2 regions of the Shewanella sp. 1180_01 genome follow, and region 2 is predicted to be linked to the other one. Evidence: predicted binding sites of a transcription regulator. Region 2 holds the regulator's gene; the other holds the start of a gene.
What was found. Region 2 encodes FliA, which starts transcription of late flagellar genes. Its sites were predicted from a motif close to CTAAAGNTNNNNNNNNNNNNGCCGATA; they were not measured.
Positions count from the first base shown of each region.

Region 1: FW758_RS16840 (DUF5610 domain-containing protein) is a predicted target of FliA. The motif match lies at 1,443-1,469, and genes of this name have one in related genera.

Region 1 covers NZ_VXCT01000036.1:24,647-31,015, forward strand. The annotation lists gene FW758_RS16830 (FMN-binding glutamate synthase family protein) at 1-647, opposite strand, end outside; gene FW758_RS16835 (histidine phosphatase family protein) at 659-1,276, opposite strand; gene FW758_RS16840 (DUF5610 domain-containing protein) at 1,503-2,129, shown strand; gene FW758_RS16845 (ferredoxin--NADP reductase) at 2,243-2,992, shown strand; gene FW758_RS16850 (glutathione S-transferase N-terminal domain-containing protein) at 3,077-3,673, shown strand; gene FW758_RS16855 (hypothetical protein) at 3,688-4,098, opposite strand; gene FW758_RS16860 (Fe(3+) ABC transporter substrate-binding protein) at 4,318-5,325, shown strand; gene FW758_RS16865 (ABC transporter permease) at 5,409-6,369, shown strand, end outside.
Region 2 covers NZ_VXCT01000024.1:55,637-62,005, forward strand. The annotation lists gene flhA (flagellar biosynthesis protein FlhA) at 1-1,537, shown strand, start outside; gene flhF (flagellar biosynthesis protein FlhF) at 1,549-2,931, shown strand; gene FW758_RS13680 (MinD/ParA family protein) at 2,936-3,817, shown strand; gene FW758_RS13685 (RNA polymerase sigma factor FliA) at 3,810-4,523, shown strand; gene cheY (chemotaxis response regulator CheY) at 4,571-4,954, shown strand; gene FW758_RS13695 (protein phosphatase CheZ) at 4,968-5,705, shown strand; gene FW758_RS13700 (chemotaxis protein CheW) at 5,721-6,369, shown strand, end outside.

The DNA of each region.
Region 1 (6,369 bases), on a different contig from region 2:
TCATCGTCTAAATGTCCTTGTTCATTTCGCACACCGTATTTTGCTGTTCCAATTTGAAAGACGAGATCGCAGCCACCTTTGAGATGATATGGGCTCAAACCGCCTTCACCCGTATTAAGCCAGCAACCCGCTTGCGCTGCGCCATGGGAAAGGGCGGTGATGGCTGGACGAGATAGGGCGCCAAAACTCATGGCTGAAATATGGCAAATGGCTTGAGTCGTATAAGGTTGACGACAGTGAGTGCCAATCGTCAGAGGATGAATAGGAGTGATATCTTCATCTTGGGTTGGGAAGGCGGTATTCATAAACATGATAGTACCAGCTGCATCCAAGGGACGAGTCGAACCAAAGGCTATGGTTCTATCGACATTTTTGGCGGCGCGGTACACCCAGCTGCGTTCAGCACGGTTGAAGGGCAATTCTTCCCTGTCTTGGGCAAAAAAGTATTGTCTGAAAAACTCACCTTGTTTTTCGAACAGATATCGAAAACGACCAATCACGGGATAGTTATGTCTTACCGCTTGTTTGGTCTGCATTTTATCTGCGATATACATGTAAATAACCGCGAGTACTGCGAGTCCTATAACGATTAAAAACAGTCCTGACAACAGATCGAGTCCCCACATAAACCAATTGAGTTCACTCATGTTATTTATCCTTATTCTTGTCCGTAGCGGGTGGAGATCAAGCTTGCGGGTTGGCCATCATTGAGAGAGAGTAAAAACAGCTGACTGTAGTCCTCTTCGCCGATCGCTTGGATCTCAGGTCCACCCAGGGCTTTTATGATCAATGGCACTGTGTTTGAATGACCAGCGATGAGCGTATTACCTTGTACCGCATGTACTTGTTCGACAATCTGCTGAATATGTTCTTCGATAGGCTTTGCTGCTTCGACTATCGTCACTGGCAAATGGCGAGCCTCGGCGATGGGCGTGAGTGTTTGCTGGGTTCGCAGGTATTGAGTCGCGATGAGTTGCGACAACGGCGTGCGGCTCAAGGCGGTGATCAGTGACGTTGCGCGCATTTCCCCCTTGGGCGATAACTGCGGGTCATTGGCTGGCGTGTCGGCTTTTTCGGCATGCCTGACTAAAATAATCAGCCTGTCTTCCGCATGGGCTTGGCTAATCGGCGAGAGGCCGAGACAAGTTAAGATAATAAGACCAGTGAGCAAACTAAGGCGTTTAATATTGATGCCCATATAGTGCTCAGTACAGCGCTTAAGTATTTGTGTAAACGCGTGAAAGCGGAAATGACTCAAACTGCGGCCTGCTGCCATGGTGTAACATCCTTTTCTATTAGCTTTTGTCTAAGCTCGACGATAGCAATGAGCTGCATGCGGGTGGATTGGCACTTTATGCAATTTATACAGAATAAACCCACTCAATTTATACGGGCCTTATCATGGCCTTGTGGTCACGATGGTACTTCAATTCTAAAAATTACTAAAGCAGGTTAAATTTTGGTCGATAATAAAGTCGACCCGAATTGAATGGATAGTCATCATGGAAATTAATAAATCTCCTCAAGTGCAAAGTACCCCTTTGCCGCAGAAAAAATATGCTGAAAATACGGCGCCTAAGGGTACCGAAGTGAGTGATTCGAAGGACGCGAAAACCACAGAATTGACCTCGAAACAAACCGCGCAGCAAACGAGTAAGCAGCTGATGAATCAAGCGATTCTATCGGCACAGCAAGATGTGAATATCAAGTCAGGCGATCAGTCTATGACCTTGCTTTATCGCGCTGCGATAGAGTCGATTAATAAAGAGTTAGCGCCTACTATGGGCGAGAACGCGATTCAAACTGCTTACGATAATGGCGTAGATACATCACAAGAAGCGACTGCAGATCGTATCGTGAGTTTTGCGACGCAATTTTTTAGCATTCACCAGCAACAAAATTCGGGTATGAGTCTAAGCGATCAACTCGATAGCTTTATGGGAATCATTGGTGGTGCAATTGATAACGGCTTTAAAGAAGCGAAAGATATTCTGTCTGGTCTTAAAGTGTTGCAGGGTGATATTGCCGATGGTGTCGATAAAACCTACGGTTTAGTGCAAGAGGGATTACAGGCCTTTAGAGATAGCTTTAACAAGAAGACAGATGAGACACAATCGAGTGCCAGTTAACGCTCTGTTGTTTTCGGTTCTATCGTCATAAGCCCCTTATCATAAGGGGTTTTTGTTATGCGGAAAAAAGTCTATGCTGGAAGTCTATTTAACGTTTCGCTTGAGGGCAAGTTATGTGGACTAGGGGACAAGTTATAGAACGTATTGATTGGAGCGATAAGTTATTTTCATTGCGCATCGCCGCCGAGTTAGCCCCATTTATTCCTGGTCAGTTTATCAAGTTAAGTCAAATGCAAGATGATAAGCGTGTGGCCAGAGCTTACTCCTTAGTAAATTCCCCCGATAAACCCTATGCCGAAGTGCTCGCCGTTGCGGTAGAGGACGGTCTGTTATCGCCGCAATTACACAACCTTGTCATAGGCGATGAAATTGAAATCACCTCAACCGCGACCGGTTTTATGACCTTAGCGGAAATTCCTAAGGGTGAACTTCAAGGCAAGCACTTATGGTTTTTGGCCACAGGTACAGCGGTAGGGCCATTTTTGTCTATGCTCGACACCCATGAACCTTGGGAGCGTTTTGAAAAAGTGGTGCTTGTTTATGGCGTACGCGAGGCGCAGGATTTGGCGTACCTTGATAAGCTGCGTGAGTTAGAACGCAAATACCCAGCACAGTTTATATTAGTTTTGAGTGTGACCCGTGAACCCTTGGCCGATGCGTTGCAGTGTCGTATTCCCGAGGGCATAGTCTCGGGGGAAATCGAACAAAAGGCAGGATTAACCTTAAGTGCTGCTGATTCCCAAGTCATGATTTGCGGCAATCCCGGTATGATAAATGGCGCCCAAAGTGCCTTACTCGATAAGGGATTGGTGAAGAATTTACGTCGTGCTCCGGGACAAATTACCGTAGAGAAATATTGGTGATCGCATTTTATATGGGCGGTGAGAGTAAACAGTTCTCACCCCTTAATAGCCATAGCGTTTAATGCAAATAAAAGGAAATTTTTGATGAAGTTGTTAAGTTCTCAAGCTTCACCCTATGCCCGTTGTGTTAGAGCCTTAATCCAGTATTTAGGGATTAACAATATTGAAGAGCTGCTAGTCAATCCCTTTGAAAACAGTGCCGAATTACTCGATGCGAACCCGTTAGGACAGATCCCTTGTCTTATCACCAACGATGGCGTGGCACTATTCGATAGCGAAGTGATTATGCGTTACCTAGATGCTGAGCTTGGCGATCGTAAGATGTTTGGCATCTCAAGTAATAACTGGGTGTTGGAGTGTCAGTATTCCTTGATAAAAGGCTTAATCGATAGTGCGGTAAAATTGCGCCAAGAGCAGATGCGTGAAGATGAAGGTGTGAGATCGGCTTTTTGGACGGCCCGTTTTGAACAAGCATTGTTGCGTGGACTTATGCAGGTTGAACTGCAAACCGTGATCACCCAAACCACGATTCAGGCACCGCAATTAGCCTTGATTTGCTTGCTTGATTATGTGGACTTTAGACATCCAGAGTTAGATTGGCGCAAGGTTGCCCCAGCGACGGCACTTTGGTTTAGTGAGATGCGTGATCTACCCGCATTTATTCAAACTCGCCCCCAGTAATTGGATGAAGATGCTCAGCCGTCGGTTGCGCGTCTTCCCTTTGGTCTATCACGGCGGTTTTGTTCTCCAAAAGCGCCGAATAAATCCCGCGTGACCCCGTATTCAACTCTGCGATCATTCCCTATTTGGCGTCTATCTTCATGGTGTTGATAGCGGCATTGGCAGTGGGTCATAGTGCATTCTTCCATCGGGATTTCCGGCGCATCCTTCGATAGAAAACGTTTTCCAGAGAATGTTTCAACTTGCTTACAGCAACTGCCGTCATTCACTATGCTTACACTGTGAAAATGATGATGCAGCTTAGTCCCGTCAGTGTATGGAATAACAGCTTTAGCATAGTGTTTATGCCGTTTGTGGCCAGTGTTGAGTTTAAATAAGCCAAATAGCGTCACTGCGACTACGCCTAGCAGCAAAACAGTTAACATAACGCCTCCTAAAAGCATTTTAAGCAAATTAAGGTTCAGTTTAGTTTGATTTGAGATAATCACCAGTTTTGATTTTAAACTCATTAAAAACAAAAAGTTAAATAGACTATTGCCCTCCACTTATCTATCTATTACTCTTGCGCAACTGATAAGCATTATCATTAATGCAGCCATGTTCACACTCGCTGAACACGTCATCACTTTGGGGAGAAATCGGTAATGAAATTGGTAACTTGCGCAGCAGTAGTTGGGTTAATGTCGGTTGGGCATTCGGCGAATGCTGATGATAAATTAACCGTTTATTCTTATCGCCAAGCCTTCTTGGTGGAGCCTATCCTGACGCGTTTCACCGAAGAAACCGGCATAGGTGTGAATTTGGTCTTTGCAAAAGACGGCATTGCCGAGCGTCTCGCCCGTGAAGGTCGTTTATCCCCTGCAGATCTGGTGCTGACCTCTGATTTCTCACGTCTGGTTGAATTAGTCGATAAAGATCTGACTTCACCAGTTAAAAATACCCAACTCGAAAGCAATATTCCTGCCCAGTATCGCGATCCTGACGGCGAGTGGTATGCCCTGACTATGCGAGTGCGAAATCTCTACACGGCGAAAGACCGTTTAGGGCCGCAGCAAATTACCTATGAAGAACTCGCCGATCCTAAATACAAAGGCAAAATCTGTACCCGCAGCGGTAAGCATCCTTACAACATAGCGTTAGTGGCATCTATGATTGCCCACCACGGTGAAGCTGAGGCCAAAACTTGGTTGGCAGGCGTGAAGAGTAACTTAGCGCGCAAGCCACAGGGTAATGACAGAGCCCAAGTGAAAGCGGTAAAAGAAGGCTTATGTGATATCGCCATCGGCAACAGCTATTATTACGGCAACATGATGCAAGACCCAGAGCAAAAAAGCTGGGCTGAAGCGGTGACGATTAACTTCCCGAACCAAGCCGATCGCGGTGCCCATGTGAACGTGTCTGGTATGGTATTAACCCGTCATGCACCGAATAAAGCCAATGCGATCAAATTGATGGAATTCTTATCCGCCGATGTGGCTCAAAAGGCCTATGCCGATGTGAATATGGAATATCCAGTGAAAGCAGATGTGACACCTTCAACCTTAGTGGCTTCATGGGGCGAGTTTAAGTCGGATCAATTGCCTATTTTCAAACTGGCCGAATATCACCAAGCGGCGGTTAAGTTATTAGATGAAGTGCAGTTTGATCTCTAGCATTTTGCTTTAAGTGCGAGTGAAAAATTGCAGATTAGGTTATCAGCGCCATTGATTGGCGCTGTGACTTTTTAAGGATTGACATGATTTTAGGATTAGCCAGAAGCTGGTCGCTTGCTGGTTATGCGGTCGCCACCATACTGGTGTTGCCACTGGTTGCGCTGATATTGCAGGCTTTGCAGCCTGATGAAGCCGTGTTTGGCCACTTGATGGCAACGGTTCTGCCAACTTATATCATCAACAGTTTATTGCTGATCTTTTGGGTGAGTTTGGGCGCGTTATTACTCGCGTTACCTTGTGCTTGGTTGATGGCTCGCTGTGAATTTGTCGGTAGGCGTTATTTGCAATGGGCGCTATTACTGCCCCTCGCTATGCCGGGATATATTGTTGCCTACGTTTATACCGATTTGCTCGATTATGCGGGGCCAGTGCAGCGCAGCTTGAGATCAATATTTGGCTGGAGCTCATCGCAGGATTATTTCTTCCCCGATATTCGCACCTTAGGCGGCGCGGCGTGCATGTTGTCGCTGGTATTATTTCCCTATATTTATCTCTTGGCGCGTACCGCCTTTATGGAGCAATCCTTAAGTTTGGCCCATGCTTCGCGCATTATGGGCTGTTCACCCTGGCAGAGTTTTTGGCGGCTTTCTTTGCCTATGGCAAGGCCTGCACTCGCGATTGGCGTGGCCTTGGTGGCGATGGAAACCGCCGCCGATTTTGCGACGGTTAACTATTTTGCCGTGCCAACCTTAACCACGGCCGTGTATGACACTTGGTTGGGTTATGGCAATCTGACCGCCGCCGCTAAGTTGTCGGCGATTATTTTGCTGGTGGTGTTTAGCCTGATTGGATTTGAGCGTTTTGCCCGCCGTAAACAGCAGTTATTCCAAAAACAATCGCGCATCCAAGCCAGTGATTTGTATCGACTCTCGGCAGTGCAAACCGCAGTTGCACTGAGCTTTTGTGCCACTCTGCTGCTATTAGCCTTTTTGCTGCCCTTTGGGATTATATTATCCTATGCCATTGGTTATTTTGAACAAAGCT
Region 2 (6,369 bases):
TCGTGAAGCTGATTTTTATGGCGCGATGGATGGTGCTTCAAAATTCGTAAAAGGTGATGCCGTTGCGGGTATCATGATTTTAGTGATAAACATCTTAGGTGGTTTCATCATAGGGATTGTTCAGCATGGCTTAAGTTTCTCTGAAGCGGTTGAAATTTATACCTTGCTGACTATCGGTGATGGTCTGGTGGCGCAGATCCCAGGCTTATTACTGTCAATCGCTGCCGCCTTGATGGTAACCCGTCAAAATGAATCGGGCGATATGGGCCAAATGATGATGAGTCAGATGTTTGACAGTCATAAATCATTGGGTATCGCCGCCGGAGTGTTATTTGTCATGGGTATTGTTCCTGGCATGCCACATATGGCGTTCTTAAGCTTCGCCTTTATTACTGCAGGTGCTGCCTATTTTGTCTATAAGCGTAATGAATCAAAACGCATTAAAGCCTTAGAACTTGTTAAATCAGGCCCTGTAGAGAGACAAGATAAAGAGCCTAAAGAACTGGGTTGGGACGATGTGCATCATGTTGATACTATTGGGCTTGAGGTTGGATATCGCTTGATCCCACTGGTCGATAAGGGCCAAGGTGGCGAGTTATTAAGCCGTATCAAAGGAGTCCGTAAGAAGTTATCGCAAGAGTTGGGCTTCTTAGTGCCTGCGGTGCATATTCGCGATAACTTAGATTTGTCACCTAATGCCTACCGCATTTCTCTAATGGGCGTAGTTGTTGGTGAGGCGGATATTCGTCACGATTGTGAATTGGCGATTAATCCCGGCCAAGTCTATGGCAAGCTTGACGGTATTGAAACGCGCGATCCGGCTTTCGGTCTGGAAGCAGTATGGATTGCCCCTGAATTACGTGAGCATGCACAAACATTAGGTTATACCGTTGTTGATGCAGCTACGGTTGTGGCAACCCATATTAGTCAATTGCTGACCAATAATGCTGCTAAGTTGTTAGGATACGAAGAAGTGCAACAACTGATGGATATGCTTGCGAAACACTCGCCTAAGCTGGTGGATGGCTTTATTCCTGATGTCATGCCGTTAGGACATGTCGTAAAAGTGATGCAGAACCTGTTAAATGAAGGGGTTTCAGTCAGAGACTTGCGTACTATAGTGCAAACTTTGTTAGAATACGGCACTAAGAGTAATGACACTGAAGTCTTGACCGCTGCAGTTCGTATCGCGTTGAAACGTATGATCGTTCAGGAAATTTCAGGCCCAGAGCTCGAAATCCCCGTCATAACTTTGGCGCCAGAGTTGGAACAGATGTTGCATCAGTCAATGCAAGCAACCGGTGGTGATGGTCCTAACATTGAACCCGGTCTTGCAGAACGCATGCAGCAGTCTCTTGCCGATGCGGCTCAGAAGCAAGAAATGGTCGGACAACCTGCCATATTGTTGACGTCAGGTATGTTACGCGCGACGCTGTCACGCTTTGTTAAACATACTATTCCTAATCTCAGAGTCATTTCATATCAAGAAATACCTGATGAGAAGCAAATACGTATCGTATCTGCAGTCGGCCAGTAGAGGACGCATAAGTGAAGATTAAACGATTTTTTGCCAAAGACATGCGCGCCGCACTGGCCCAAGTGAAAGAAACACTCGGCTCAGATGCCGTCATTATGTCAAATAAGAAAGTGAATGGGGGCATCGAAATTGTCGCCGCCGTTGACTATGACGAACCTAAAGCGAAAACCGCAGCTACTGCGCCAGCGCCAACCTTTATGGACGTGAGTGACGACCTTGTGTCCTTGGGTGCTAAACAGCCAGTACGAGTAGAAACCCGTGCAAAGCCTGCGGCACCTGCTGACTCATTACAAGCCTTGTTAGAGAAGCAGCAAAGTCGTTTGAATCAACAGATGTCGCATCAGCAAGTTGATGCAGCGTTACCCGCATGGGCAAAGGGGTTACAAGCTCCGGTTGCGGCAAAAGTGGAGCGTCGCGAAGCGCCTGCTACGTTTGATAAGAAGCCACAGACATCACAGAAACAAAGCGCAGATATTGAGGCAATGCGTGATGAGTTAGCCTCATTGCGTAATTTATTGACACACCAAGTGTCCTCTTTGATGACAGAACATAAAAAACGCATCGACCCCGTCGGTGCTATGCTCGAGGCCAAGTTACTTGAGGCTGAATTCTCCCCTGCGGTTGCGAACAAATTAGCGGCGCTGAGCCAACACTATACGCCTGCAGAATTAGTTCGAGCTTTACCTCAAAGTCTCGCTAACATGCTTGATAATCAAGGTGATGATATTGTTAAACAGGGCGGAGTGGTTGCATTAGTGGGTCCAACCGGTGTGGGTAAAACCACGTCATTAGCGAAACTTGCTGCCCGTTTTGCTGCCCATCATGGTGCTGAGCATGTGGCTTTGATAACGACAGATCATTATCGTATCGGAGCCTATGAGCAATTAGCAACTTATGGCAAAATAATGGGCTGCCCAGTAAAGCAAGCTCATGATCTGAATGAATTAGAGCAAATTCTCTATCAGTTTAGGAATCGCAAGCTAGTATTGATAGATACGGCTGGCATGGGACAACGAGATATGCGTCTTTACCAGCAACTTGATAATTTAACTGCAAATAGCAGGATACCTATCCGCAGTTATCTGGTACTGTCTGCGACAGGACAGCGCCGTGTGCTGCAAGATGCAGTCAATCATTTTAAACGCATTCCCCTATCTGGTGTCGTTCTCACAAAACTCGATGAATCTGTGTCGTTAGCAGGGGCATTAAGTGTGTTGATCCAAAACGGATTACCATTAAGTTATGTTACTGATGGACAAAGAGTTCCTGAAGATATGAAAGTTGCGGATACCTTAGATTTAGCCCAGCAGGCACTCGCAGCGTTAGATAGTACAGAACAACAATCATTACAAGACACAGCGTGGTCAGATAATATGGCCTGTGCATTTGAGTAGATTTATGACCCTGGATCAAGCAAGTGGTTTACGTATGATGAATCAACCCTATAACGAAAAAGTGAAAGTAATCGCGGTCACAGGTGGTAAAGGTGGCGTTGGTAAAACCAGCGTTTCCATTAATACAGCTGTGGCATTAGCCGAAAAAGGCAAGCGTGTCTTGGTACTTGATGCTGACCTTGGCTTAGCAAACGTCGATGTCATGCTGGGTATTCGTGCCGAGCGTAACCTCTCCCATGTCCTCTCTGGTGATGCAGAGCTTGACGATATTATCGTTCGTGGCCCTAAAGGGATTGGCATAGTGCCAGCCACTTCAGGAACACAAGGGATGGTGGAATTAAGTCCAGCGCAACATGCCGGGTTAATTCGCGCATTTAGTGAGATGCGGACTCAGTTTGATATTCTAGTCGTAGATACTGCTGCTGGGATTTCAGATATGGTGCTCAGTTTCTCACGTGCATCGCAGGATGTGCTGGTCGTTGTTTGTGATGAACCCACATCAATTACCGATGCCTATGCCCTGATAAAAATCCTCAGCCGTGAGCATGGCGTGTTCCGTTTTAAAATAGTTGCCAATATGGTGCGTAGTTTACGCGAAGGTATGGAATTATTTGCTAAACTCAGTAAAGTGACCGACAGATTTTTGGATGTAGCCCTTGAATTGGTTGCAACAATCCCATTTGACGAAAACTTACGTAAATCAGTTCGTAAACAAAAATTGGTGGTTGAAGCTTATCCTAAATCACCAGCAGCGATTGCGTATCAAGGGTTGGCAAATAAAATTCTAAGCTGGCCTGTACCGCAGCAACCTGGTGGGCATTTGGAGTTTTTCGTTGAGCGTTTAGTACAACGACCAGATTTTCAAGAGGAAAAAACGAGTGAATAAAGCCGCTGCGTATACTTGTTTAGACAATAAATCGTCGATCGTTGAACAGTATGCTCCGTTGGTTAAAAGAATTGCGCATCATTTACTCGCCAGACTACCTGCCTCCGTGCAGTTAGATGATTTACTCCAAGCTGGGATGATGGGGTTATTAGAAGCATCATCCAAGTTTGATGGTGGCAAGGGTGCGAAATTTGAAACCTTCGCCGGCATACGCATACGTGGGGCCATGTTAGATGAAATTCGCCGCGGCGATTGGGTCCCTCGTTCCGTTCATCGTAACAACCGCAAGGTTGCACACGCTATAGATGAGTTAGAGCAAGCGCTGGGTCGTGATGCACGCGACACAGAAATTGCAGAAAAACTTGATATGACGCTCGATGAGTACCATCATATTCTTAACGATGTTTCTGTCGGAAAAATCATAGGGATAGAAGACTTAGGCGTATCTCAGGATATACTTACAGTGAGTGATCGGTCCGATGATGATTCATTTGAAGTATTAGCTGAGAACCAATTTCATTCTGCTCTGGTTGAGGCAATTAAATTATTGCCTGAAAGAGATGCATTAGTGTTATCCCTGTACTACGATGAAGCATTGAATTTAAAAGAGATTGGCGCCATTCTTGAAGTCAGTGAATCGCGGGTTAGCCAGATATTAAGTCAGGCAATGTTGCGATTGAAAGCTAAACTCAAGCACTGGACATAAGTATAATTATTAATCGAGCACAGAATGTCAGCTCACCGGAGGAAACCTTGGACAAGAATATGAAGATTCTCATTGTTGACGATTTTTCGACAATGAGGCGTATCATCAAGAACTTGTTGCGAGACTTGGGGTTTAACAACACCCAAGAAGCAGACGATGGCTCAACAGCCCTGCCGATGTTGCAAAAGGGGGATTTTGATTTTGTTGTTACAGATTGGAATATGCCCGGCATGCAAGGGATCGATCTGTTAAAAGCAATTCGCGCAGATGATTCGCTAAAGCATTTACCCGTATTAATGGTAACTGCTGAAGCAAAACGTGAACAGATTATTGCTGCCGCTCAAGCGGGAGTGAATGGATATGTGGTTAAGCCTTTTACCGCTGCAACGCTGAAAGAGAAGTTAGATAAAATATTCGAACGACTCGCTTGAGCAAGGATGAGCTATGAAGTCACAAACATCAGGGCTCATCACGCTCGAGCAAGCTCAGCACTTTGTTGAATTATTAAGTGCAGGTGAGCAAAGTCAGGCAGATGATTTATTTCGGGAGCTTGCAGCTCCATTGCAACGAGAATTATTCGAAGAAGTAGGGAAATTAACTCGGCAACTTCATAGTGCGCTGATGGATTTTCAAGTTGATAATCGTCTTTCTGAATTAGCCAATACAGAAATTCCCGATGCCAAGCAACGTTTAAATTACGTTATTGACATGACTGAACAAGCGGCAAATAAAACCATGGATGCGGTTGAAGAATGTTTACCTTTGGCCAATGCCGTAACGGTTAATATTCAAAAAGTCATGCCATCTTGGGACAGATTAATGCGACGCGAGATAGTCTTAAGTGACTTTAAGGTTCTTTGTCACGATGTCCAAGATCTTATGTCCCGTAGTGCAAATGACTCGACTCGATTACGTGAATTGCTGAATCAAATTTTGATGGCGCAAGATTTTCAAGACTTAACAGGACAAATAATCCGTCGTGTTATTGATCTAGTAATGGAAGTTGAAAGTAATCTGGTTTCTATGCTGACGGTATTTGGTGAGCAACCTATGATTGAAACTCAGATTGCTCAGAAAAATAATATTGAAGCGGAAGGGCCGATAATGAATGCCGAGCTTCGTCAAGATGTAGTAACGGGTCAAGACGAAGTGGATGATCTTCTATCGAGTCTGGGTTTCTAACTGGGAGTCAATTTGATGGCCTTTGATGTAGATGAAGAGATACTCCAGGACTTTTTAATCGAAGCCGGTGAAATTTTAGAGCTTCTGCAAGAGCAACTCGTTGCGCTTGAAAATAATCCTGATGACACAAACTTGCTAAACGCCATTTTCCGAGGGTTTCATACCGTTAAAGGTGGCGCAGGCTTTCTTAGCTTAACTCCCATGGTCGATGTGTGTCATGAGGCTGAAAATACCTTCGATCTATTGCGCACAGGCAAACGCAGCGTAAACGCAGAGCTGATGGATATTATTTTGCAGGCTGTTGATGCTATTAATACCATGTTTGCTCAAACGCAGCAGGGCGAACAACAAGATCCCGCTGAGTCAGGCCTGTTGTCTAGACTTAAAATGCTGAGTTCAGGTGCGCTATTGCCATCTGAAGTTGCGTCTGCAGAAGTGGTAGAAGTTGTCGAGCCAGAGCCTATCGTTGAAGCCATTGTTGAAACTCCCGTCCCACAAGACATTCCCTCAGAGATAAGTAATAGCTCATCTTCAAGTATTGATGATATCAACGATGCTGAATTTGAAGCTTTGTTAGATGCGCTTCATGGCTCTGGAAAAGGCCCCGCGGCTGCTACCGCTGTGGCGTCTGAACCAGTGGTCGCTAAGCCAGCAGCGCCAGTTA